3 regions of the Streptomyces sp. NPDC037288 genome follow, and region 2 is predicted to be linked to each of the others. Evidence: predicted binding sites of a transcription regulator. Region 2 holds the regulator's gene; each other region holds the start of a gene.
What was found. The regulator HrcA, encoded in region 2, represses chaperone genes, less so after heat shock. The targets are predictions, from matches to a motif close to TTNGCACTCNGNNNNNCNGAGTGCNAA.
Positions count from the first base shown of each region.

Region 1: groES (co-chaperone GroES) is a predicted target of HrcA. The motif match lies at 4,972-4,998, and genes of this name have one in related genera.
Region 3: groL (chaperonin GroEL) is a predicted target of HrcA. The motif match lies at 4,982-5,008, and genes of this name have one in related genera.

Region 1 is NZ_JBVJVY010000008.1:197,019-204,740, reverse strand. It holds gene ACZ7GZ_RS12920 (LysR family transcriptional regulator) at 1-332, opposite strand, end outside; gene ACZ7GZ_RS12915 (MOSC domain-containing protein) at 412-1,080, shown strand; gene ACZ7GZ_RS12910 (SDR family NAD(P)-dependent oxidoreductase) at 1,155-1,928, shown strand; gene ACZ7GZ_RS12905 (ester cyclase) at 2,004-2,711, shown strand; gene groL (chaperonin GroEL) at 2,769-4,394, opposite strand; gene groES (co-chaperone GroES) at 4,517-4,825, opposite strand; gene ACZ7GZ_RS12890 (polysaccharide deacetylase family protein) at 5,124-5,927, opposite strand; gene ACZ7GZ_RS12885 (polysaccharide deacetylase family protein) at 6,218-7,129, opposite strand; gene ACZ7GZ_RS12880 (class I SAM-dependent methyltransferase) at 7,220-7,722, shown strand, end outside.
Region 2 is NZ_JBVJVY010000001.1:322,726-330,447, forward strand. It holds gene ACZ7GZ_RS01565 (S41 family peptidase) at 1-443, opposite strand, end outside; gene ACZ7GZ_RS01570 (hypothetical protein) at 489-1,031, opposite strand; gene ACZ7GZ_RS01575 (VOC family protein) at 1,128-1,520, opposite strand; gene ACZ7GZ_RS01580 (16S rRNA (uracil(1498)-N(3))-methyltransferase) at 1,538-2,290, opposite strand; gene ACZ7GZ_RS01585 (nitronate monooxygenase) at 2,287-3,363, opposite strand; gene dnaJ (molecular chaperone DnaJ) at 3,610-4,746, opposite strand; gene hrcA (heat-inducible transcriptional repressor HrcA) at 4,747-5,763, opposite strand; gene ACZ7GZ_RS01600 (MBL fold metallo-hydrolase) at 5,928-6,650, shown strand; gene ACZ7GZ_RS01605 (DUF3097 domain-containing protein) at 6,685-7,557, shown strand; gene hemW (radical SAM family heme chaperone HemW) at 7,644-7,722, opposite strand, start outside.
Region 3 is NZ_JBVJVY010000024.1:1,995-9,716, forward strand. It holds gene ACZ7GZ_RS25060 (carboxylesterase/lipase family protein) at 1-284, opposite strand, end outside; gene ACZ7GZ_RS25065 (NADH:flavin oxidoreductase) at 355-1,479, opposite strand; gene ACZ7GZ_RS25070 (MFS transporter) at 1,861-3,207, shown strand; gene groL (chaperonin GroEL) at 3,232-4,854, opposite strand; gene ACZ7GZ_RS25080 (cold-shock protein) at 5,179-5,385, opposite strand; gene ACZ7GZ_RS25085 (MoaD/ThiS family protein) at 5,816-6,091, opposite strand; gene thrC (threonine synthase) at 6,088-7,371, opposite strand; SAM riboswitch class I at 7,389-7,536, opposite strand; gene ACZ7GZ_RS25095 (glucosyl-3-phosphoglycerate synthase) at 7,696-7,722, shown strand, end outside.

The sequences.
Region 1 (7,722 bases), on a different contig from region 2:
AGGGCGGTGGGGACCAGGGTGGACGTGCCGCTCGGGAAGGAGACCAGCCGGACCCGGCCGGCGCGCAGGCCCGCGATGGCGGCGACCTCCTCCTCGGCCGCGGTGAGCCCGGCGAGAATGCCGGAGGCGTGCCTGACCAGGGCTTCCCCGGCCTGGGTCAGCCGCATCTCGCGGCCGCTGCGGACCAGCAGCGGGGTGCCGACCGAGGTCTCCAGGGCCTTCATCTGCTGGCTGACGGCGGGCTGGGTGCAGCCCAGTTCGCGCCCCGCCGCCGAGAAGGAACCGGTGGTGGCGACGGCGCGCAGGACGCGGAGATGTCGGGCCTCGATCACCCTCCGAGCATAAGGGATGCTTGGGGATGGTGCGCGATATTCGCTCGACGCTTTGAGGTGGGTCACGTACCGTGCGGGCATGAGGGTTCTCACGATCAATCTGGGCCGCCCGCAGCCGGTGCCGTACACGGACCAGCCGGAGGGGGTGACGGGCATCGACAAGAAGCCCGCCGACGGGCCGGTGCGGGTGACGGCGCCGGGCCCCAAGGGGGTCGGCGGCAGCGGGCTGGCCGGGGACGCGGTGTGCGAGCTGCGCCATCACGGCGGGGACGACCAGGCGGTGTACGCCTACGCGCGCGAGGATCTCGACGACTGGGAGCGCGAGCTGGGCCGGTCGTTGGCCAACGGCTGCTTCGGGGAGAACCTGACGACGGACGGGCTGGACGTCTCCGGGGCGCTGATCGGCGAGCGCTGGCGGATCGGGGCCGGGCCGGTTCTGGAGGTGACCTCCGGCCGGATCCCGTGCCGTACGTTCCAGGGCCATCTGGGCGAGCGCGGCTGGGTCAGGAGATTCACGCAGAAGGGCGCAACGGGTGCCTACCTCCGGGTGATCGAGCCAGGCGAGATACGGGCGGGCGATCCCATCGAGATCGTGCACCGGCCGGACCACGGGGTGACGGCGGCCCTGCAGTTCCGCGCGGTCACCACCGAGCGGGAACTGCTGCCGCGGGTGCTGGCGGCGGGTGAGGCGCTGCACGCTGAGACGCTGGCCGCGGCGCGCAAGTACGTGGCGCTGCAGCAGGGCTGAGCGCCCGTGGGCCGGGCCTCCGCCCGGCTCCCGCGCCAGCGGACGCGCCCGCTCCGGGTCACTACCCTTGGGTCATGACAACGGCTCTGATTACGGGATCGACCGCGGGGATCGGCGCCGCGTTCGCGCGGCGGCTGGCGGCTGACGGGCACGACCTCGTCCTGGTGGCACGGGACACCAAACGGCTGCGCGAACAGGCGACCGAACTGCACGACCGGCACGGCATCGAGGTGGAGGTGCTGACCGCCGACCTGTCCGAGGACAAGGGCATCGAGTCGGTGGCCGACCGCCTCGGCGACCGGAAGAACCCGGTCGACCTGCTGGTCAACAACGCGGGCTTCGGCAACAAGGGCCGCTATCTCGAGGTGTCCATGGCCGACGAGCTGCGGATGCTCAAGGTGCACTGCGAGGCGGTGCTCCGGCTGACGTCGGCGGCGGCCGAGGCGATGCGCGAGCGGGGGCGGGGCGGGATCGTCAACGTCGCCTCCGTGGCCGCCTTCGTGCCGCGCGGCACCTACGGCGCCTCCAAGGCGTGGGTCGTGCAGTTCACCCAGGGCGCGGCCAAGGACCTGGCCGGCAGCGGCGTACGCCTGATGGCCCTGTGCCCCGGCTTCGTGCGCACCGAGTTCCACCAGCGGGCCGGGATGGGCACGGACAACATCCCGGGCTGGATGTGGCTGGACGCCGACAAGCTGGTCGCGGCGGCTCTGGCCGACCTGGCGCGCGGCAAGTCGCTGTCGGTCCCCGACCCGCGCTACAAGGCGCTGATGGGCCTGGTGAAGGTCACCCCACGCGGACTGATGGGCGGTATCTCCTCCCGGACGGGCCGCAAGTACGGGCCCCGGTAGCGAACGGGTGGCGCTGCCGTCCCGGTGGGAAAATGAGCGTGGCACACCGGGCCAGGGGGGCCGGGAGGCGGCGTCATGACCTTCGTACAGCTCATCGAGTGCAGGACGAGCCGGCTGGACGAGATGAACCGGCTGATGGACGACTGGGTCGCGCAGACCAAGGGGAAGCGGACGGCGACGCACGCGCTGGTCGGCAAGGACCGCTCGGACGCGTCGCACATCGTCGAAGTGGTGGAGTTCCCGTCGTACGCGGAGGCGATGCGGAACTCGAACCTCCCGGAGACCGACAGGATCTTCCAGGAGATGGTCGCGCTGTGCGACGAGATGCCGACGTTCACCGATCTGGACGTCGTGCGGGACGAGCGGCTGGCCGAGGACACCGTGCTCAGGTTCTTCGAGGAGCTCCAGAGCGCGGGCGAGCTGGCGCCGCTCAACAATCTGCTGGACGAGGACGTCCACAGCCACGACCCGGTGAACCCGCAGGACACCATCGGCCTGGACAACGTCCGCGCCGAGTACCGGATGTGGCGCGGCTCCTTCGACTTCACCTTCACGGTCGAGGACGTGCTCGCCGAGGGCGACCGGGCCTGCGCGCGGTGGATCTGGAACGCCACGCACAAAGGGGACTTCCTGGGGATCGCGCCCACGGGCAGGCGGGTCTCCATGACCGGAATGACACTCTTCCGCTTCACGGACCACGGCAAGATCGCCGAAACCTGGTGGCAGCACGACCAGCTGGGGCTGATGCAGCAACTGGGCGCACTGGACGAGTTGGAGCAGTAGACAGGGCGAAGGCCCGGCACCGTGACGGGTGCCGGGCCTTCGTCGGGAGCGCTTGGCTCAGTGGGCGTGGCCGTGGCCGTGGCCCGCGGCGGCCGGCTCTTCCTCTTCCTTCTTCTCGACGACCAGGGTCTCGGTCGTGAGCAGCAGGGAGGCGATGGAGGCGGCGTTCTCCAGGGCGGAGCGGGTGACCTTCACCGGGTCGATGACGCCGGCCTTGACCAGGTCGCCGTACTCGCCGGTGGCGGCGTTGTAGCCCTGCCCCTTCTCCAGGTCCTTGACCTTGGAGACGATGACGTAGCCCTCCTGGCCGGCGTTCTCGCCGATCCAGCGCAGCGGCTCGACCACGGCGTTGCGGACGACCGCGACACCGGTGGCCTCGTCGCCGGTCTTGTCGAGGTTGCCCTCGAGGACCTTGGAGGAGTGGACCAGGGCGGAGCCACCACCGGAGACGATGCCCTCCTCGACCGCGGCGCGGGTCGCGGAGATGGCGTCCTCCAGACGGTGCTTCTTCTCCTTCAGCTCCACCTCGGTGGCGGCGCCGACCTTGATCACGCACACGCCGCCGGCCAGCTTCGCGAGGCGCTCCTGGAGCTTCTCGCGGTCCCAGTCGGAGTCGGTGTTCTCGATCTCGGCCTTGATCTGCGCGACGCGGCCGGTGAGGTCCTCGGCCTTGCCGGCACCCTCGACGATCGTGGTGTCGTCCTTGGTGACCGTCACGCGGCGGGCGGAGCCGAGCACGTCCAGGCCGACCTGGTCGAGCTTGAGGCCGACCTCCTCGGAGATGACGGTGGCGCCGGTGAGGATCGCCATGTCCTGCAGCATCGCCTTGCGGCGGTCGCCGAAGCCAGGGGCCTTCACCGCGACGGCGTTGAAGGTGCCGCGGATCTTGTTGACGACCAGGGTCGACAGGGCCTCGCCCTCGACGTCCTCGGCGATGATCAGCAGCGGCTTGGAGGCGCCGGCCTGGATGACCTTCTCCAGCAGCGGCAGCAGGTCCTGGATGGAGCTGATCTTGCCCTGGTTGATGAGGATGTACGGGTCGTCGAGGACGGCCTCCATGCGCTCCTGGTCCGTCACGAAGTACGGCGACAGGTAGCCCTTGTCGAAGGCCATGCCCTCGGTGAAGTCCAGCTCCAGACCGAAGGTGTTGGACTCCTCGACGGTGATGACACCGTCCTTGCCGACCTTGTCCATCGCCTCGGCGATGAGCTCGCCGACCTGCTGGTCCTGGGCGGACAGCGCGGCGACGGCGGCGATGTCGGACTTCTCGTCGATCGGGCGGGCGGAAGCCAGCAGGTCGTCGGAGACGGCCTTGACGGCGGCGTCGATGCCCTTCTTCAGGGCGGCCGGGGAGGCACCGGCGGCGACGTTCTTCAGGCCCTCGCGCACCAGCGCCTGGGCGAGCACGGTGGCGGTGGTGGTGCCGTCACCCGCGATGTCGTTGGTCTTGGTCGCCACCTCCTTCACCAGCTGCGCGCCGAGGTTCTCGTACGGGTCCTCGATCTCGACCTCGCGGGCGATCGTGACACCGTCGTTGGTGATGGTGGGGGCACCGAACTTCTTGTCGATGACGACGTTGCGGCCCTTGGGGCCGATCGTCACCTTCACCGTGTCGGCCAGCTTGTTGACGCCGCGCTCAAGGGCGCGACGGGCGTCCTCGTCGAACTTCAGAATCTTCGCCATGACAGCGGAAGCCCTCTCGGAAATCTGTGGGAGTAAAGACAACTGCGCCCCGGGCGCCCGGCTTCGTTATCGGTCGCGGGGGCCAGGGGCGCAGCTCAGAAGCAAAGGTTTGCTCGAGGTGACTACTTCTCGATGATCGCGAGCACGTCGCGAGCCGAGAGGACGAGGTACTCCTCGCCGTTGTACTTCACCTCGGTGCCGCCGTACTTGCTGTACAGGACGACGTCGCCGACCTTGACGTCGAGCGGCAGACGCTCGCCGTTCTCGAAGCGGCCCGGGCCCACGGCGAGGACGGCGCCCTCCTGGGGCTTCTCCTTCGCGGTGTCCGGGATGACCAGGCCAGAGGCGGTGGTCTGCTCGGCGTCGAGCGGCTGGACCACGATGCGGTCCTCGAGCGGCTTGATGGCAACCTTGGAGCTGGTGGTCGTCACGATCCGACCTCCCCCTTCGGAGATCTCACGGGGTTAACTGTCTGAGGTGGCGACCAGGTCGATCCGTCGTCGCGGGTGCCGGACCTGCCCGTCGCTTTGTTGGCACTCTCCAGGGGGGAGTGCCAGAGCCGAGACTATGACTGCGGTTAGCACTCGGTCAAGCGGAGTGCCAATGCCGTGCGGCGCGTCGGCCGAAGATCCGTTCAGCGCCGGGGTCCTCGGTGGCCGGATTGCTCCGCCGTCCCCGGGGGCTCCCGCCCCCCGGACAGGCTGGTTTCCCGGCCTGCAGGCAGTCCTCCTACAGGTAGTCCTCCAGCCGGCCCACCGTCAGCCCCCGTTGCTGGACCCTGCGCACGGCCCGGGCGGTGCGGTCGCGCAGGCTGGGGCCCGTTGTCTCGTCCGGGCCGATCAGGATGATGTCGCCGGGGCGGAGGTGGTGTGCGCCGTGGGTGTAGACGAGGTCGTCCGGGGTCATGGCGGCGCGCCACAGGACGAGCGCGGAGATGCCGCAGTCGGACGCCGCGCGCAGGGTGGTGGTGTCGTACGAGCCGTACGGCGGGCGGAAGAGGCGGGGGCGCACCCCGAGCCGGGAGGCGAGCCTGTCCTGCTGGCCGCAGATCTCGGCGCGCTGGCCGGAGTAGGGCAGTCCGGACAGCGCGCGGTGGTCGAGGGTGTGGTTCTGGATGCCGGCGCCCAGCCGGCGCAGGCGGGCGAAGTGGCCGTAGCCGGGGCCGGCGACGCTGTCGGTGAGGAACATGCTGACGGGCAGCCGGAGTTCGCGGACCATGTCGACGAAACGGGGGTCCTTGTCGGCGCCGTCGTCGTAGGTGAGGAAGACGACCCGGTCGTGGGTGGGGACGTGGTCCATGACGCGGGGCAGGGCGCGGCCGGCGGTGTGCGGGGTGAGGGCGAGGGTGCGGGCGGTGGGGCGCGGCGGGCGGGCGAGGGGCTCGGTCAGGCCCCAGCGGCGGTAGGCCCGGTCGGGGGCGGGGCCGGGCGGGTGCACACCCTCGGCGGCCTTCATGCCGAGGCGCTCGATGGGGTCGACGGACTGGGCGCAGCCGGTGAGGAGGAGGACCGGGGCGAGGACCGCCGCGGTCAGCGCCCGTCCGGGGCGCCACCCGCAGCCCCCTCCTCCGCCCCCCGCCCGCGAACCACCGAGGGCCCCCTGCGCCCGCCCCACCCACGGCCCCCTGAACCCCGCCTTCCTGCAGACCGCCTGCGCGCCGCCGGGGCCGACCTCCCCGCACACCGGCCCCAGACCACCGGAACCCGCCGCCCCGCACACCGGCCCCAGACCACCGGAAGCCGCCGCCCCGCACGCCGCCCCAAGGCCACCGGAACCCGCCCTCCCGCACACCGCCCGGGGGCCCTCGGCGCTGCCGCCGTACCTCACAGGTAGTCCTCCAGGCGGGCTACGGCGTAGCCCTCGCGGGTGACCTTGTTCAGGAAGCGGCGCATGTCGTCGACCATCGTGCCGTTCCAGTCGGAGCGGCCACGGAAGTGGGTGAGGACGATGTCGCCGCGGCGCATCTTCTGGTCGTCCTCGCGGTACTCCCAGTGGTCGACGAAGACCTCCTCGTTCCAGATCGGCGCGTAGCGGATGCCGCAGGCCTTGGCGGCGCGCAGGGTGTCCTGGTCGTAGTCGCCGTAGGGCGGGCGGAAGACCGTCGGGCGCCTGCCGAACTGCTCCTCCATGATGTCCTGCATGCCGCAGATCTCGTCCCGCTGCTCCTCGTAGGACAGGCCCGGCAGATAGGGGTGGTGCAGGGTGTGGTTGTTGAGGGTGTGGCCGTAGGACTGCATCCTGCGGAAGTACCCGTAGTCGTCCTTGACCAGGTAGTTGCTGAGGAAGGCGGTGTACGGGATCTTCAGTTCCCGCATCATCCGCAGGAAGTCCGGGTCCTTCTCAGAACCGTCGTCGATCGTCAGGAAGACGATCTTCTGCCGGGTGGGGATCGTGGTGAAGACCGGAGGCAGCTCCCAGTCCTCCTGGTGGTCGACCTCGAATCCGGCCCGGGCGGTGATGTGCGGCTTCTTCGCGGGCGGGGGCGGCGGCGTCAGCGGGACCTCGTCCAGTCCCCAGCGCCGGGCGGCGGCGACCAGGCGGGCGTGTTCGGCGGCCTGGCGGGCCTGGGGACTCAGGGTGTGCGCGGGGCCGCCCTGGCCGGACGCGGGGCGGGCCGCGCCGGAGCCGGCACAGCCGGCGAGAAGGGCGGCACAGACCAGCGCGGCGGCTCCGCGGGCGAGGGCGGGACACCTGACCCGGATCTGATTTTTATCGTTTTGTACGATTAGTTGCATGGTGCCGGATCCTCCCAGGCCAGGGCACGGATCCCGGGCCGACACCGCCGCCGGAGGCGGACGATCCACCGACTGGCCCACAATGACCCGGTGAACGACCTCGCTCTGCTCCTCACCCCCGAAGGCCGTGCCCTCCTCGACGAGGTCCGCGACACCGCCCCGGCGGACGAACTCGCCGTCGCCACCCGGCTGCGCCGCGACCATCCCGCCGAGCTGGTGTCGGCCGCGCTCGGCCAGGCCCGGCTGCGGCAGCGGGCGGCGGCGAAGTTCGGGGCGGCGGACGCGGGGCGGATGTTCTTCACGCCGAACGGGGTCGAGCAGTCGACGCGGACCAGCGTGGCGACGTATCGCGCGGAGCGCTTCAAGGGCCTCGGCGTGACCTCCGTGGCCGACCTGTGCTGCGGGATCGGCGGGGACGCGATCGCGTTCGCCCGGGCGGGGATCCGGGTGCTCGCCGTGGACCGGGATCCGGTGACGGCCGCCGTGGCCCGGGCGAACGCCGAGGAACTGGGGCTGGGCGAGCTGATCGAGGTGCGCGAGGCGGACGTCACGGAGGTGGACACCGCCGGGTACGACGCGGTCTTCGTGGATCC
Region 2 (7,722 bases):
ACCGGGCCGTACGGCAGGGTCTCGGCGGGTCCGCCGTCCAGCGGGACGGCATGCGCCCAGCTGTGCCGGAAGCTGTGCCGGCCGTGCGCGCCGAGCGCGAGCACCCGTCCGTCGGCGGTCCAACCCCTGACCTCGGTACGGCGGTTGCCCCAGTACGTCAGCCGGTCGGCGGGGCCGCCGTCGACGGGGGCGACATGTACCTCGGGCGCACCGTCCCGGGTGGACGTCCAGGCGAGGAACCGTCCGTCCGGCGATATCCGGGGCATGGTCACCGGCCTGTTGTCGGCGCTGACCCGCCAGGCCCGGCCGCCGTCGAGCGGCGCGAGCCACACGTCGTCCTCGGCGACGAAGGTCACCAAGTCGCCGCGGAGGTGGGGGAATCGGAGATAGGCGGAGGACGTCGTGGTTCCGGTCGTGGTTCCCGTCGTAGCACCCTGAGTCACCCCGTCACTGTACGCAGTGACCGGCACACCCCGCTCGGGTTCCGATCACTTGCCCTGCACGGGCCAGCAGGTGGGGTCGCCCTTGCACCAGAGGGTCCGCGTGACGGTGACGGTCACGGTCGGCCGACCGCCGCCGGGACGATAGGTGGGCGGCCGGTACGTCGGTCCCGTAGTGGCGTCACAGTCCCCGAGTCCGTCGACGTGGAACACCTGCCTGCCGCCGACCCTGCCCGTCAGATCGCCGCGCACACACGCGCCGTCGACGGCCTTGGTCACCTTCCCGGTGACGGTGATCTTCCGCCCGTCCCTGGTCGCACCTCTGCAGTCGACGGAGACGACGGTGCTCTCACGCGGCGAGGGTGACTTCCCCGTCGAGCCGCCCCCGTAGTTCCCGGTACAGGTGAGCCAACTGACGTCGACGTGCTGCTGCCTGAGCTTGGCGGTCGCGGTGGTGTCGGTGGTGTAGGCGGCGGAGGCGGAACTGAGATCGGTGGGCTGACACGCCACGACGGCCGCCCCGACCCCCACGGCCAGCCCAGCGGCGGCCACCACCCGCGCTCCGCGTCGTTTCCCTCTCAGAACCCCCATGCAGGGCAGCGTGCCACCGGCCCAGGCACCGGGGAAGACCGCATACGGCCACTCACCCGTTCGGGGAACCGCGCGAGCAACCCGGCGAAGCCCCCGTCAGCCGTGCAGCAGCAGCCACTGCTGGAGTTCGACGAGGTTGCCCTCCGGGTCCTTGAGGTGGGCCACGCGCATGCGGTCGGTCGTGGGGGCCGGGCCGTGCAGCAGGGTGGCGCCGCGGGAGGTGATCTGCGCGCAGTAGGCGTCCAGGTCGTCGACGCGCAGGACGACCAGGGAACGGTGACCGGTGGCGGTCTCGCCCAGCTCCTGCAGGACCTCGGCCATCATCGAGCGGTCCTGCAGCGCGATCCCCGCGGAGCCGGCGTGCGGGCTGAACTTCTCGTACGGGCCCTCGGTCGCCCCGGATTGCGGCCTGAGGCCCAGGACGTCGGCGTAGAAGTGGTAGCAGGCGGCGAAGTCGGTGACCAGGAGCCGGACTTGAGCGAGTTCCACGGTGTCCCCAGGCGGTGTCAGGACCAGCGGCCGGTGCGGCCCAGGAGCAGGGCCACGGCGGCGGTGCCGGCGGTGGATGTACGCAACACGGTAGGACCGAGCACGCAGGCCTTCGCACCCGCCTCCTCGAAGAGCGCCAACTCGTCGCGCGCCACGCCGCCTTCGGGGCCGACGACCAGCACGATCTCACCTTCGGCGGGGAGTTGGGCGGTGGCCAGCGGCTCGCTGACGTGCTCGAAGTCGGAGTGCAGCACGGCGGCGAAGTCGGCTTTGGCCAAAAGTGCGGCAACCTGCTTGGTGTTCGCCGCGTCCGCGACCTCGGGGAAGCGCAGCCGGCGGGACTGCTTGCCGGCCTCGCGCGCGGTGGCCCGCCACTTGGCGAGTGCCTTCAGACCCCGCTCGCCCTTCCACTGGGTGATGCAGCGGGCGGCCTGCCAGGGCACGATCGCGTCGACACCGGTCTCCGTCATGGTCTCGACGGCGAGTTCGCCCCGGTCGCCCTTGGGGAGCGCCTGGACGACGGTGATCCGGGGGCTGGGCTCCGGCTCCACCGGGAACTCGAACGGCTCGACCACCAGATGGTCCTTGCCCGACACACTGACGACGACCCCGGCCGCACCCCGGCCCCTGCCGTCCGTCAGCACCACGTGCTCGCCGGGCTGCAACCGTCGTACGGAGACCGCGTGCCGCCCCTCGGGACCCGTGACGTCGACGGCCGAGCCGGGGCCCACGCCCTCCAGCGAGTCGACGACGAACACCGGCGCGGTCATCGCAGGCCCCCCTTGGCCGACAACGCTGTCCGAGCGGCGTCGAGTTCCTCGGCCAGCACCTCCACCAGCCGCCCGGCCGGCAGCTCGCGGGCCATCCGGTGGCCCTGGCCCGCCCACAGCGCCATGCCCTGCGCGTCCCCGGCCTTGGCGGCGGCCTTGCGCAGCGGCGCGGTGAGATGGTGGAGCTCCGGGTAGGCGGCGGGGGCGTACGGGCCGTGCTCGCGCAGGAACCGGTTGACCAGGCCGCGGGCCGGCCTTCCGGAGAAGGCGCGGGTCAACCCGGTGCGCGCGAACAGGGGGTTGGTCAGCGCCTGCTTGTGCAGGGCGTGGGCGCCGGACTCGGGCGTGGCGAGAAAGGCGGTGCCCAGCTGGGCCGCGCTCGCGCCGGCCGCGAGGACGGCGGCGATCTGGCCGCCGCGCATGATGCCGCCGGCGGCGACGATCGGGATGCGCACGGCCTCGCGGATCTGCGCGACCAGCGAGAGCAGCCCGATGCCGGAGCCGTCGTTCTCGGGGAGGTCGCGGTGGCTTCCCTGGTGACCGCCGGCCTCCACGCCCTGCGCGATCACCGCGTCCGCACCGGCCTGTTCCACCACGCGGGCCTCCTCGGCGGTGGTGGCGGTGACCAGGGTGAGGGTGCCGGCCCGGCGCAGCTTGTCGAACACCTCCCGGCTCGGCACACCGAAGTGGAAGGAGACCACCGGCACCGGGTTGTCGAGGAGCACGGCGAGCTTGGCGTCGTATCCGTCGTCCCGGCCGCTGTCCGGGTCGCCCAGCTCGGTCTCGTACCAGGCGGCCTCGCCGGCCAGCTGGTGGGCGTAGACCTCTACGGCGCCCGACTCGGCATAGTCGGGCTGCGGCATGAACACGTTCACGCCGAAGGGGCGGCTCGTGAGCCCCCGCAGCTGCTTGATCTCCTGGTACATGCCGTCGGCGGTCTTGTATCCGGCGGCGAGGAACCCGAGGCCGCCGGCCTCGGAGACGGCGGCGACGAGCTGCGGGACGGAGACTCCGCCCGCCATGGGGGCCTGCACGATCGGGTGGGGGAAGAGATCGGTCAGCGCGGAGGACATGACCGCATGTTGTCACGTCCTTTGAACAAGTCCGAATCGGGGCGTCGCACGGCATAGGACAACGGCATAGGGGGTGCCGAAGCACCCCCTCGTCCCAGGTCGCAGCGCCCGTCGGCGGCATCCTCCAGCCGGCGTCAGCGGCCGTTGAACGCATCCTTCAACCGCGAGAACAACCCCTGCTGCCCCGGCTGACCGTGCCTGCCCGGGGGCCACCCCCCGGACCCCCGGCCGCCGCTCCAGCCGGCGTCAGCGGCCGTTGAACGCATCCTTCAACCGCGAGAACAACCCCTGCTGCCCCGGCTGGAACTGCCCCTGCGGACGCTCCTCGCCGCGTAGCTTGGCCAGCTCGCGCAGCAGTCGCTCCTGCTCGGGGTCCAGCTTGGTCGGGGTCTGCACCTCGACGTGCACGATCAGGTCACCCCGGCCGCCGCCGCGCAGATGCGTGACGCCCCGGTTGTGCAGCGGAATCGACTGGCCGGACTGGGTGCCGGGCCGGATGTCGACCTCCTCCATGCCGTCCAGTGTCTCCAGCGGCACCTTCGTACCGAGCGCGGCGGCCGTCATCGGGATCGTCACCGTGCAGTGCAGGTCGTCACCGCGCCGCTGGAACATCGGGTGCGGCAGCTCGTGGATCTCGACGTACAGGTCACCGGCGGGACCGCCGCCCGGCCCGACCTCGCCCTCGCCGGCGAGCTGGATCCGCGTGCCGTTGTCGACACCGGCCGGGATCTTCACCGTCAGCGTGCGGCGGGAGCGGACGCGGCCGTCGCCGGCGCACTCCGGGCACGGGGTGGGGACCACGGTGCCGAAACCCTGGCACTGCGGGCAGGGACGCGACGTCATGACCTGGCCCAGGAAGGACCGGGTGACCTGCGAGACCTCACCGCGGCCCCGGCACATGTCACACGTCTGGGCGGTCGTACCGGGCGCCGCGCCCTCGCCGTTGCAGGTGTTGCAGACGATCGCCGTGTCGACCTGGATGTCCTTGGTGGTCCCGAAGGCCGCCTCGTCCAGCTCGATGTCGATGCGGATCATCGCGTCCTGGCCGCGCCGGGTGCGCGAGCGCGGCCCGCGCTGCGACGCCGTACCGAAGAACGCGTCCATGATGTCGGAGAAGTTGCCGAAGCCACCGGCCCCGAAGCCGCCCGCACCGGCGCCGCCGGACTGGGAGAGCGGGTCGCCGCCGAGGTCGTAGACCTGCTTCTTCTGCGGGTCCGACAGCACCTCGTAAGCGGCGTTGATCTCCTTGAACCGCTCCTGGGTCTTCGGATCCGGGTTGACGTCCGGGTGCAGCTCGCGCGCGAGCCGACGGAACGCCTTCTTGATCTCATCCTGCGACGCGTCGCGGCGCACGCCGAGAACGGCGTAGTAGTCCGTGGCCACTTACGACTCCGCCAGGATCTGTCCGACGTACCGTGCCACTGCGCGTACCGCTCCCATCGTTCCCGGGTAGTCCATGCGGGTCGGTCCGACCACGCCGAGCTTGGCAACCGCCTCGCCGCCCGAACCGTAGCCCACCGACACCACCGAGGTGGAGTTGAGTCCCTCGTGGGCGTTCTCGTGCCCGATACGCACGGTCACGCCCGGATCCTTCGCCTCGCCGAGGAGCTTGAGGAGCACGACCTGCTCCTCCAGGGCCTCCAGGACGGGCCGGATCATGAGGGGAAAATCATGCCCGAAGCGGGTGAGATTGGCGGTGCCGCCGATCATCAACCGCTCCTCGTTCTCCTCGACGAGCGTCTCCAGGAGAGTGGAGAGCACCGTCGAGACCGTACCGCGGTCCTCGGCCTCGAAGGCCTCCGGAAGGTCCTCGACCAGCCTCGGCACGTCCGCGAACCGGCGGCCCGCGACCCGGCTGTTCAGCCGCGCGCGCAGGTCGGCGAGCGAGCTCTCGCCGAAGGGCGCCGGGCAGTCGACCATCCGCTGCTCGACCCGTCCGGTGTCCGTGATCAGCACGAGCATCACGCGCGCGGGAGCGAGCGAGAGCAGCTCCACGTGCCGGACGGTGGACCGGGTCAGGGACGGATACTGCACGACGGCGACCTGCCGGGTCAGCTGCGCGAGCAGCCGCACCGTGCGCGCCACGACGTCGTCGAGGTCGACGGCGCCCTCCAGGAAGTTCTGGATGGCCCGCCGCTCGGGCGCCGTCATGGGCTTGACGCCGGCGAGCTTGTCCACGAACAGCCGGTAGCCCTTGTCGGTGGGGATGCGCCCCGCGCTGGTGTGCGGCTGCGCGATGAACCCCTCGTCCTCCAGGGCCGCCATGTCGTTGCGGACGGTGGCCGGGGAGACCCCGAGGTTGTGCCGCTCGGTCAGGGCCTTCGACCCGACCGGCTCCTCGGTGCCGACGTAGTCCTGGACGATGGCGCGCAGCACCTGAAGCCTGCGTTCACTCAGCATTCGGCGCGCACCTCCAGCACGTCGTCCCCTCTGTTCCGCGGTTCGTCTGCCTGGCACTCTTCGCACGCGAGTGCCAGCGTTCCCGGGCCCAGTGTACGGCTGCCGGGTACACCCAGGGCAAGGTCGGTACGGTCGCGGCGGGCTCGTGCAGCTAGCGTCGCGGTATGACGGTGACTTGGGAAGAGCTGGGGTGGGAACGGCTGGCCGCCGGGGTCGGACGCCGCCGTCTCCCGGGCTGGGACTGTACGGTCGGGCTGGTCCTCGGAGCGGGTACGGCCCTCATGGTGGACGCCGGTTCCAGTCTGGCCGAGGGCGCGCGGCTGCGGGCCCAGGCCGAGGAGCTGACCGACGGCCGTGTGACCCATCTCGCGCTGACCCACCCCCATTTCGACCATGTCTTCGGGGCGGCGGCGATGGCGGGCGCGGACGTGTACGGCCCGGTGGGCCTGGACGCGGTCTTCGCGTACGAGCGCGAGGAGCTGCGCCTGGACGCGATCAGGAACGGGCTGCCGGTCACCGACGCCGACGAGGCGGTGGACGCGCTGCGCCCGCCCCGGCATCCGGTCTCCGGCGAGTGGACGCTGGACCTCGGGGACGGTCGCCAGGCGCTGCTGGCGAACGTGGGCCCGGGTCACACGGCGCACGACCTCGCGGTGCTCGTGCCGGGAGATCCCGAGGTGGTCTTCTGCGGCGACCTGGTCGAGGAGTCCGGCGAGCCCCAGGCGGGCCCGGACGCGGTCCCGTCCCGCTGGCCGGACGCGCTCGACCGGCTGCTCGCCCTGGGCGGTGAGGACGCGGCGTACGTGCCCGGTCACGGAGCGGTGGTGGACGCGGCGTTCGTGCGACGCCAGCGTGATCAACTGGCGGCGCGTTTCGGCGTGTCGTGAGTCATGGGGTACGGCTTCTCCTATCGTCATCCGAATGCGCCCACCCGTCTCCCGCCCCCGCCCTTCCCACGAGGGCCCTTCGGGCCCGCGCCCTCGTCCGTACTCCGCCGACCTGACCCCGCCGTGGAAGAAGCCGGAGCCCGCGCCGGAGGTAGCGGCGGAGCCGGGCCTGGTGGTGGAGGAGCCCGGCACCGGGTTCTGCGGGGCGGTGATCCGCTGCGAGGCGGGCACGGTGACGCTGGAGGACCGCTTCGGCAAGCACCGGGTGTTCCCCCTGGAGCCGCGGGGCTTCCTGCTGGAGGGCCGGGTGGTGACGCTCGTACGCCCCACGTCCGGTGGTCCGGTACGACCCACCCGTACCGCCTCCGGCTCGGTCGCCGTCCCCGGCGCCCGCGCCCGCGTGGCCCGCGCCGGCCGCATCTACGTCGAGGGCCGGCACGACGCCGAGCTGGTCGAGAAGGTGTGGGGTGACGACCTGCGCATCGAGGGCGTGGTGGTGGAGTACCTGGAGGGCGTGGACGACCTGCCGTCGATCGTGTCCTCCTTCGCGCCGGGTCCGGACGCGCGGCTGGGCGTCCTGGTGGACCACTTGGTGCCGGGCACGAAGGAATGGCGCATCGCCGAGTCGGTGACCGGCGCACACGCGTTGGTGGTGGGCCACCCGTACATCGACGTCTGGCAGGCGGTGAAGCCGGCCGTGCTGGGGATCGAGGCATGGCCGGCGGTGCCCAAGGGCCAGGACTGGAAGACGGGGGTGTGCCGGGCGCTCGGGTGGCCGTCGGAGAACACCGGGGCCGTGTGGCAGGCGATTCTGCGGCGGGTGGGGTCCTACAAGGACCTGGAGCCGGAGTTGCTGGGGCGGGTGGAGGAGCTGATCGACTTCGTCACGGGCAGCGGTGGGGCCTGAGGCTCAAGCTCCTCGAGGATCTTCACCAGGCCGGTGGTCACCGGCCGGTCGTTCGGAGGTCCGGGGCGCTTCGCCCGCCGGGGTGATCAGTCCACCAGGTCCCGCACCACCGCGTCCGCCAGCAACCGTCCCCGCAGCGTCAGCACGGCCCGCCCCTCCCCGTAC
Region 3 (7,722 bases), on a different contig from region 2:
TCGTCCTGGGGCGCGGGCAGCCGGGCCGCACGGCCCAGGAAGCCGGACTCCTGCGGGGGCGGGGGGCCGAACGCGTACGCCTCGCGGGTCCCGTCCCACGGGCGGGGCGGGCGTGGGGCCTGGAAGCGGGCCGGGCCGACGGGTGGATCGGCGAAGGGGATGCCCCGGAACACCGACAGGCCCTGCTCCCGCAGGCCGCGCACCGCGCCGGAGGCGGTGCGCACCACGGGGCCACCGGTGTCCGGGGCGCCGGCCTCCCGGGCCTGTGACTCGCTCGTCGTCATGCTCGCTCCTCACTGGTCATCAGAAGAAACGTACGGCAGCGGTCACAAGTGCCCGTCCGGGGAGGGGGATTCAGCTGAGCGTCTTCAGCGAGGCCGCGTCGTACGGCGCCAGCTCGTCGAAGCGGTCGGAGAGCACCTTGGCCGCCCACTCCGGGTCCTGGAGCAGCGCGCGGCCCACGGCGACCATGTCGAACTCGTCGGCCTCCATGCGGTCGAGGAGGTTGTCGATGCCCTTGACCTCGGACCCCTCGCCCTGGAAGGCGTTGATGAAGTCGCCGTCGAGACCGACCGAACCGACGGTGATGACCTGCTTGCCGGTGAGCTTCTTCGTCCAGCCCGCCAGGTTCAGGTCGGAGCCGTCGAACTCGGGCAGCCAGTAGCGGCGGGTGGAGGCGTGGAAGACGTCGACGCCGGCCGCGGCGAGCGGGGTCAGGATGGTCTCCAGCTCCTCGGGGGTCTCGGCGAGCCGGGCGGTGTAGTCCTGCTGCTTCCACTGCGAGTAGCGGAAGAGGACCGGGAAGTCGGCGGAGACCGCCTCGCGGACCGCCGCCACGATCTCCGCGGAGAACTTCGCACGGGCCACCGGGTCACCGCCGTAGGCGTCCGTGCGCCGGTTGGTGCCCTCCCACAGGAACTGGTCGAGGAGGTAGCCGTGGGCGCCGTGGATCTCCACGCCGTCGAATCCGATGCGCTCGGCGTCGGCGGCGGCCCGGGCGAACGCGCCGATCACGTCGTCCAGGTCCTTCTGGGTCATCGCCTTGCCCGTGGGCTCGGCACCCGCGGTGACCAGGCCGGAGGGGCCGACGGCCGGGGCGTCCGGGAAGGGGGCGTCGCCCTGGCTGCGGACCATGCCGATGTGCCACAGCTGCGGCACGATCGTGCCGCCCGCCGCGTGCACGTCCTCGGCGACCTTCGCCCAGCCCGCGAGCTGCTCCTCGCCGTGGAACCGCGGCACCCGGTCGCTCTGCCCGGCCGACTCGTGGCCGACGTACGTCCCCTCGGTGACGATGAGCCCGACGCCGGCGGCGGCGCGGCGGGAGTAGTAGGAGCGCACGTCCTCGCCGGGGATGCCGCCCGGGGAGAACATGCGGGTCATCGGCGCCATCACGATCCGGTTCGGAACGGTGAGACCGTTGAGCGCGATCGGGCGGGACAGTATCTGGGCCGCGCGGGAGGCGGGCGTCGTGACGGTCACGTGAGGGGCTCCTCGTGAGTGGCGGGGTTAACCGGACGGTATGTGAGCACGCATTGTTGCAGGCTCTTAAGTAATCGCCTATGCGCTGCCCCACATTCCGCCCCGCCGAAGCCCTTCACGTGACACCACTCACATGGCAGGACCGAAGGACCTCGACCCGTCGTCATCACCGCGCGCCCGGAGCAGCTGGGGCAGCGGCCAAATCGAAGTTCGAGGAGCACTTCGAGGTGGTGGCGGAGGCCAAGGCTCAAGCCACTGCGATCAGGGACGCGCCACCGCCCGAACGGTCCGGCCCCACCCGCTCCCGCGCCCACCTCCGTCTATCGATATCAAGTATCTTGACATCGAGATTACCGCGACGGTGGGAAACGGGGGCTGGCCATGCGACGGGCCGGAAACGGCAAGGACGGCGGGGACGGGCTGATAGCGCAGCTGCGACGGCCACCGGGCGGGCGGGACGCGCGGACCATGCTGCTCGCGCAGTGCGTGGACCGGACCGGAACGGGTGTGTGGGCCGCGGCCTGCGTCCTCTACTTCACCTACGTGAGCGGGCTGGACGCGCGCCGGCTCGGGCTGCTGCTGGGGGTGGGCGCGGTCGCGGGGATCGCCGGGTCGCCGCTCGCCGGGCGGGCCGCCGAACGGCTTCCCGTGCGGGGTCTGCTGATCGGCTGTCACCTGCTGCGCCTGGGCACGATGGTCCTGCTGCTGGTCGCCGACGACCTCGCCACCCTGCTGCCCGTGGTCGCCCTCACCAGTCTGGCGGAGCGAGCGGCCAAGACACTGGAGATGCTCTTCGCCACCCGGGTCGCGGGTGAGCGGCGAGCCACCTACCAGGCGCTGTTCCGCAGCGTGGCGAACGCCGGATACGCCGTCGGTGCGGGCATCGCCGCGCTCGGCCTCGCCGTGGGCACCCCGAACGCCTACCGCGCGCTGATCCTGGCCAACGCGCTGTCCTACCTCGTGGCCGCCGCGCTGGTCTGGCGGACCCGGGAACCGGCCGGCCAGGGCCTGATCGTGGCGCACGGCGACGGCAGCACACCCGCCCCCGACCCGACCCCCGCCCGCAGCCCCTGGCGGGATCCCGGCTACCTGCTCTTCGTCCTCCTCGACATCCCGATGAACCTGGACGACTCCGTTCTCAGCGTCGGGCTGCCGCTGTGGCTGGTGCACCACACCAGCGCGCCGCACGCGGTCGTCCCCGCGTTCCTGGTGGTCAACACCGTGCTCGTGGTGGTCCTGCAACTGCGGGTCTCGGCACGGGCCGAAGGCGCGCGCCGGGCGGCCGCGGCAGTGGGCTGGTACGGCATGACGCTGCTCGCCGGCTGCCTCGTGCTGGCGACCGCCACCGGTGGCGGGGCCTGGTCCGCCTCGCTCGCCATGCTGGCCGCCGCGATGCTGGTCACCCTGGCCGAACTGCTGCGCTCCGTGAGTTCCTGGGAGCTGGCGGTCGTCCTGGCGCCACCGCGCGCCCGTGCTTCCTATCTGGGCGTGGCCGGGATGGCGCAGTCGGTGCAGAAGTCGGTGGGGCCCCTGCTGCTGACCGGTGCGGTGATGACGGCCGGTCCCGCGGGCTGGCTGGCGCTCGGTGCCGCCGTCACCGGGCTGAGTGTGGTGCAGCGTCAGGCCAGCCTGCGGCGCCTGACGGCCCTCACCGCGCCCGCCACCGGCTCCCGGACACGCCCGAGGGCGGCACCCCCTGCCACTGACAGGGAGTGCCGCCCTCGGTAAAGGACGTGATCAACCAGGGGTCGATCAGAAGTCCATGTCACCGCCCGGCATGCCGCCGCCGGCCGGCGCGGCGGCCTTCTCCGGCTTGTCGGCGATGACGGCCTCGGTGGTGAGGAACAGCGCGGCGATGGAGGCGGCGTTCTGCAGCGCGGAACGGGTCACCTTCGCCGGGTCGATGATGCCCTCGGCGACCAGGTCGACGTACTCGCCGGTCGCGGCGTTCAGGCCGTGGCCCGGGGTCAGGTTGCGCACCTTCTCCACCACGACACCGCCCTCGAGGCCGGCGTTGACGGCGATCTGCTTCAGCGGGGCCTCGAGCGCGATGCGCACGGCGTTGGCGCCGGTCGCCTCGTCACCCTCGAGCTCCAGCTTCTCGAAGACCTGGGAGGCCTGCAGCAGGGCCACGCCACCACCGGCGACGATGCCCTCCTCGACGGCCGCCTTGGCGTTGCGGACGGCGTCCTCGATGCGGTGCTTGCGCTCCTTGAGCTCCACCTCGGTGGCGGCACCGGCCTTGATGACCGCGACACCGCCGGCGAGCTTCGCCAGGCGCTCCTGCAGCTTCTCGCGGTCGTAGTCCGAGTCGCTGTTCTCGATCTCGGCGCGGATCTGGTTCACGCGGCCGTTGACCTGCTCGGAGGAGCCGGCACCGTCGACGATGGTGGTCTCGTCCTTGGTGATGACGACCTTGCGGGCGCGGCCCAGGAGGTCCAGGGTCGCGTTCTCCAGCTTGAGGCCGACCTCCTCGGAGATGACCTCGCCGCCCGTGAGGATGGCGATGTCGCCGAGCATGGCCTTGCGGCGGTCGCCGAAGCCCGGGGCCTTGACGGCGACGGACTTGAAGGTGCCGCGGATCTTGTTGACGACCAGGGTCGACAGGGCCTCGCCCTCGACGTCCTCGGCGATGATCAGCAGCGGCTTGCCCGACTGCATGACCTTCTCCAGGAGCGGGAGCAGGTCCTTGACGGAGCCGATCTTGGAGTTGGCGATGAGGATGTACGGGTCCTCGAGCGACGCCTCCATGCGCTCCATGTCGGTCGCGAAGTAGGCGGAGATGTAGCCCTTGTCGAAGCGCATACCCTCGGTGAGCTCGAGCTCCAGGCCGAAGGTGTTGCTCTCCTCGACGGTGATGACGCCTTCCTTGCCGACCTTGTCCATGGCCTCGGCGATCAGCTCGCCGATCTGGGTGTCGGCGGCGGAGATGGACGCGGTGGAGGCGATCTGCTCCTTGGTCTCGACGTCCTTCGCCTGCTCCAGCAGGGCGCCGGAGACGGCCTCGACGGCCTTCTCGATGCCGCGCTTCAGGGCCATCGGGTTGGCACCGGCGGCGACGTTGCGCAGACCCTCCTTGACCAGGGCCTGGGCGAGCACGGTCGCGGTGGTCGTACCGTCACCGGCGACGTCGTCCGTCTTCTTGGCGACTTCCTTGACCAGCTCGGCGCCGATCTTCTCGTACGGGTCCTCGAGCTCGATCTCCTTGGCGATGGAGACACCATCGTTGGTGATCGTGGGGGCGCCCCACTTCTTCTCGAGGACGACGTTGCGGCCCTTGGGGCCGAGCGTCACCTTGACGGCGTCCGCGAGCTGGTTCATGCCGCGCTCGAGGCCGCGCCGCGCCTCCTCGTCGAACGCGATGATCTTGGCCATGTGAAGTGGTCCCTCCAGGACTGGGGGTGATTCCTTCGGACCGCGCCCGCGCCCGCGACGGACGGCTCGCCGGCCCCGTGGTTCCTTGCCCCACTTGGCCTGCGGGCCTCACCGACCCGGTCCTTCTTTGTCACTCTCACCTTCAGAGTGCTAACGCCAATGATTAGCACTCGGCACCTCCGAGTGCAAGCGCCCCGGGCATGCCGCGGGGGGCGCTCAGCCCCGCGCGAACAAGGGCGCCGGGCATGACGAAGGGCCCGTACCCCAGGAGGTACGGGCCCTTCGAAGACGAACGTAGAACGTCGCTGTCAGTCGACGCGTGCTTCAGCTGGTCGCCAGCCGGACCATGTCCGCCTGCGGGCCCTTCTGGCCCTGCGAGATCTCGAAGTCGACCCGCTGTCCCTCTTCCAGGGTGCGGTAACCGTCCATCTGGATCGCGCTGTAGTGGACGAAAACATCCGCACCACCGTCGACCGCGATGAAGCCGTACCCCTTCTCCGCGTTGAACCACTTGACGGTGCCCTGAGCCATGCCTAACTCCCCTATTACTGGCCCTTGCACAGATCCACACTTCGCGGACCCGGGTCAGACCTCACCCCCCATTGGTCGGGGGCGTGCGCCGGAACGCGTCGACCGCGGCTGAATGTATCTGTCCAACTGCCGTCTGCAACAGGTCAATCGGACGAGAATTCTGGACGCGAACGGTCCGGAATGTGGTGAGAATTCACCTGACTTCGGGGCAAGTCGGGCCCCGCAAAGGTTACAAAAGCCGCATAAAAGCCCCGCACTTTGGCTGCATCTTGCGGGGTGTGCGGCATGAAATCCAGGGCTTACGCCCTGACGCCGTGCCCAGGTTCCCCAACTGTACCGCGCTCAATCACGCAGAATTGCCCCCTCCGCTTCTCTCACGGAGGAGGCAATTCCATGAACAATGAGTAACTGGGGTTACCCAAGGTAACGATCAGCCGCCGGCGACCGCCGGAATGATGGACACACCGGCGCCGTCCGGGGTGGCGGTCTCGAGGCCCTGCTCGAAGCGGACGTCGTCGTCGTTGACGTAGACGTTCACGAACCGGCGCAGCTTGCCCTGGTCGTCCAGGACACGGGCGGCGATCCCCGTGTGGTTCTTCTCCAGGTCCTCGATGACCTCGGCGAGGGTCGCGCCCTCGGCGGCGACCTCGGCCTGGCCGCCGGTGTAGGTGCGCAGGATGGTGGGGATGCGAACGGTCACGCTCATGCGAGGCCAGCCTCTCGGAAGGAGTCCAGGGTCGGGCGGATGGTGGCGGTGAGGCCGGTCCCGGCCACCGCGTCGAGGGTCTTCAGGCCGTCACCCGTGTTGAGGACGACCGTGGTCTTCGTCGGATCCAGGACGCCGTCCTTGAGCAGCTTGCGGGTGACGCCGACGGTCACACCGCCCGCCGTCTCCGCGAAGATGCCCTCGGTGCGGGCCAGCAGCTTGATCGCGTCGACGACTTCCTCGTCCGTGACGTCCTCCACGGCACCGCCGGTGCGCCGGGCGATGTCCAGGACGTAGGGGCCGTCGGCCGGATTGCCGATGGCGAGGGACTTGGCGATGGTGTTCGGCTTCTGGGGCCGAACGACGTCGTGGCCGGCCTTGAAGGCGGTCGACACCGGCGAGCAGCCCTCGGCCTGCGCGCCGAAGATCCTGTACGGCTTGTCCTCCACCAGACCCAGCTTGATCAGCTCCTGCAGACCCTTGTCGATCTTCGTGAGCTGGGAACCGGAGGCGATCGGGATCACGATCTGGTCGGGCAGCCGCCAGCCGAGCTGCTCACAGACCTCGTACGCGAGGGTCTTGGAGCCCTCCGCGTAGTACGGCCGCAGGTTGACGTTGACGAAGCCCCAGCCCTCGCCGGCCGGGTCGCCGATCAGCTCGGAGCAGAAGCGGTTCACGTCGTCGTAGTTGCCCTCGATGCCGACGAGCTCGCCGCCGTAGACCGCGGCCATGACGACCTTGCCCTGCTCCAGGTCGTGCGGGATGAACACGCAGGAGCGGAAGCCGGCCCGGGCGGCGGCGGCGCCGACGGCACCGGCGAGGTTGCCGGTGGAGGAGCAGCTCAGCGTCGTGAAGCCGAAGGCGCGGGCGGCCTCCAGGGCCTGGGCGACGACACGGTCCTTGAAGGAGTGCGTCGGGTTGCCGGAGTCGTCCTTCACGAACAGGCCGCCGGTGACGCCGAGTTCGGCGGCGAGGTTGTCGGCCCGGACGAGCTGGGTCCAGCCCGGGTTCAGGTTCGGCTTGTCGGCCACGTCGGCCGGGACGGGCAGCAGCGGCGCGTAACGCCAGATGTTCGCGGGACCGGCCTCGATACGGCGGCGCAGCTCTTCGGTGTCGTAGCCGGCGAAGTCGTAGGCGATCTCCAGCGGGCCGAAACACTCCTCGCAGGCGAACACCGGGCCGAGCGGCACGCGGTGACCGCACTCCCGACAGCTCAGGGCAGCGGCGGGACCGAGGTCGACGGTGGAACTGCTGGTGCTTGCAACTGTCTGCACAGCCATGGAGGCGAGGCCCTTTCTCCTCATCTTCCTCACGACGCATCTCGCCGTGAGACGGATTTGGCACCTTCCCTAGCCGGGAGCCTCGCCACGTCAACGTGACAAGAACCGACTGGAGGGTTGCCGGGGCTTCATCGGGCCGTGTCCCTCTGCCCCTCTGGATGAGCTGTATGCGGTTGTGGACGCCCATGACCCCCGACATGCGATGGTCATCGGCGTTGTTCAAGACTGTAACCGACGGCCAGGACAGTTGAGATAGTCGTCCGAACCGCGAGATGGATCACACGGCTCACCCGTGTGGTCACGAACAGTGAGGAGTCGCAGACCGTGCTGGAAGAAGTCGAGCGCTGGCTG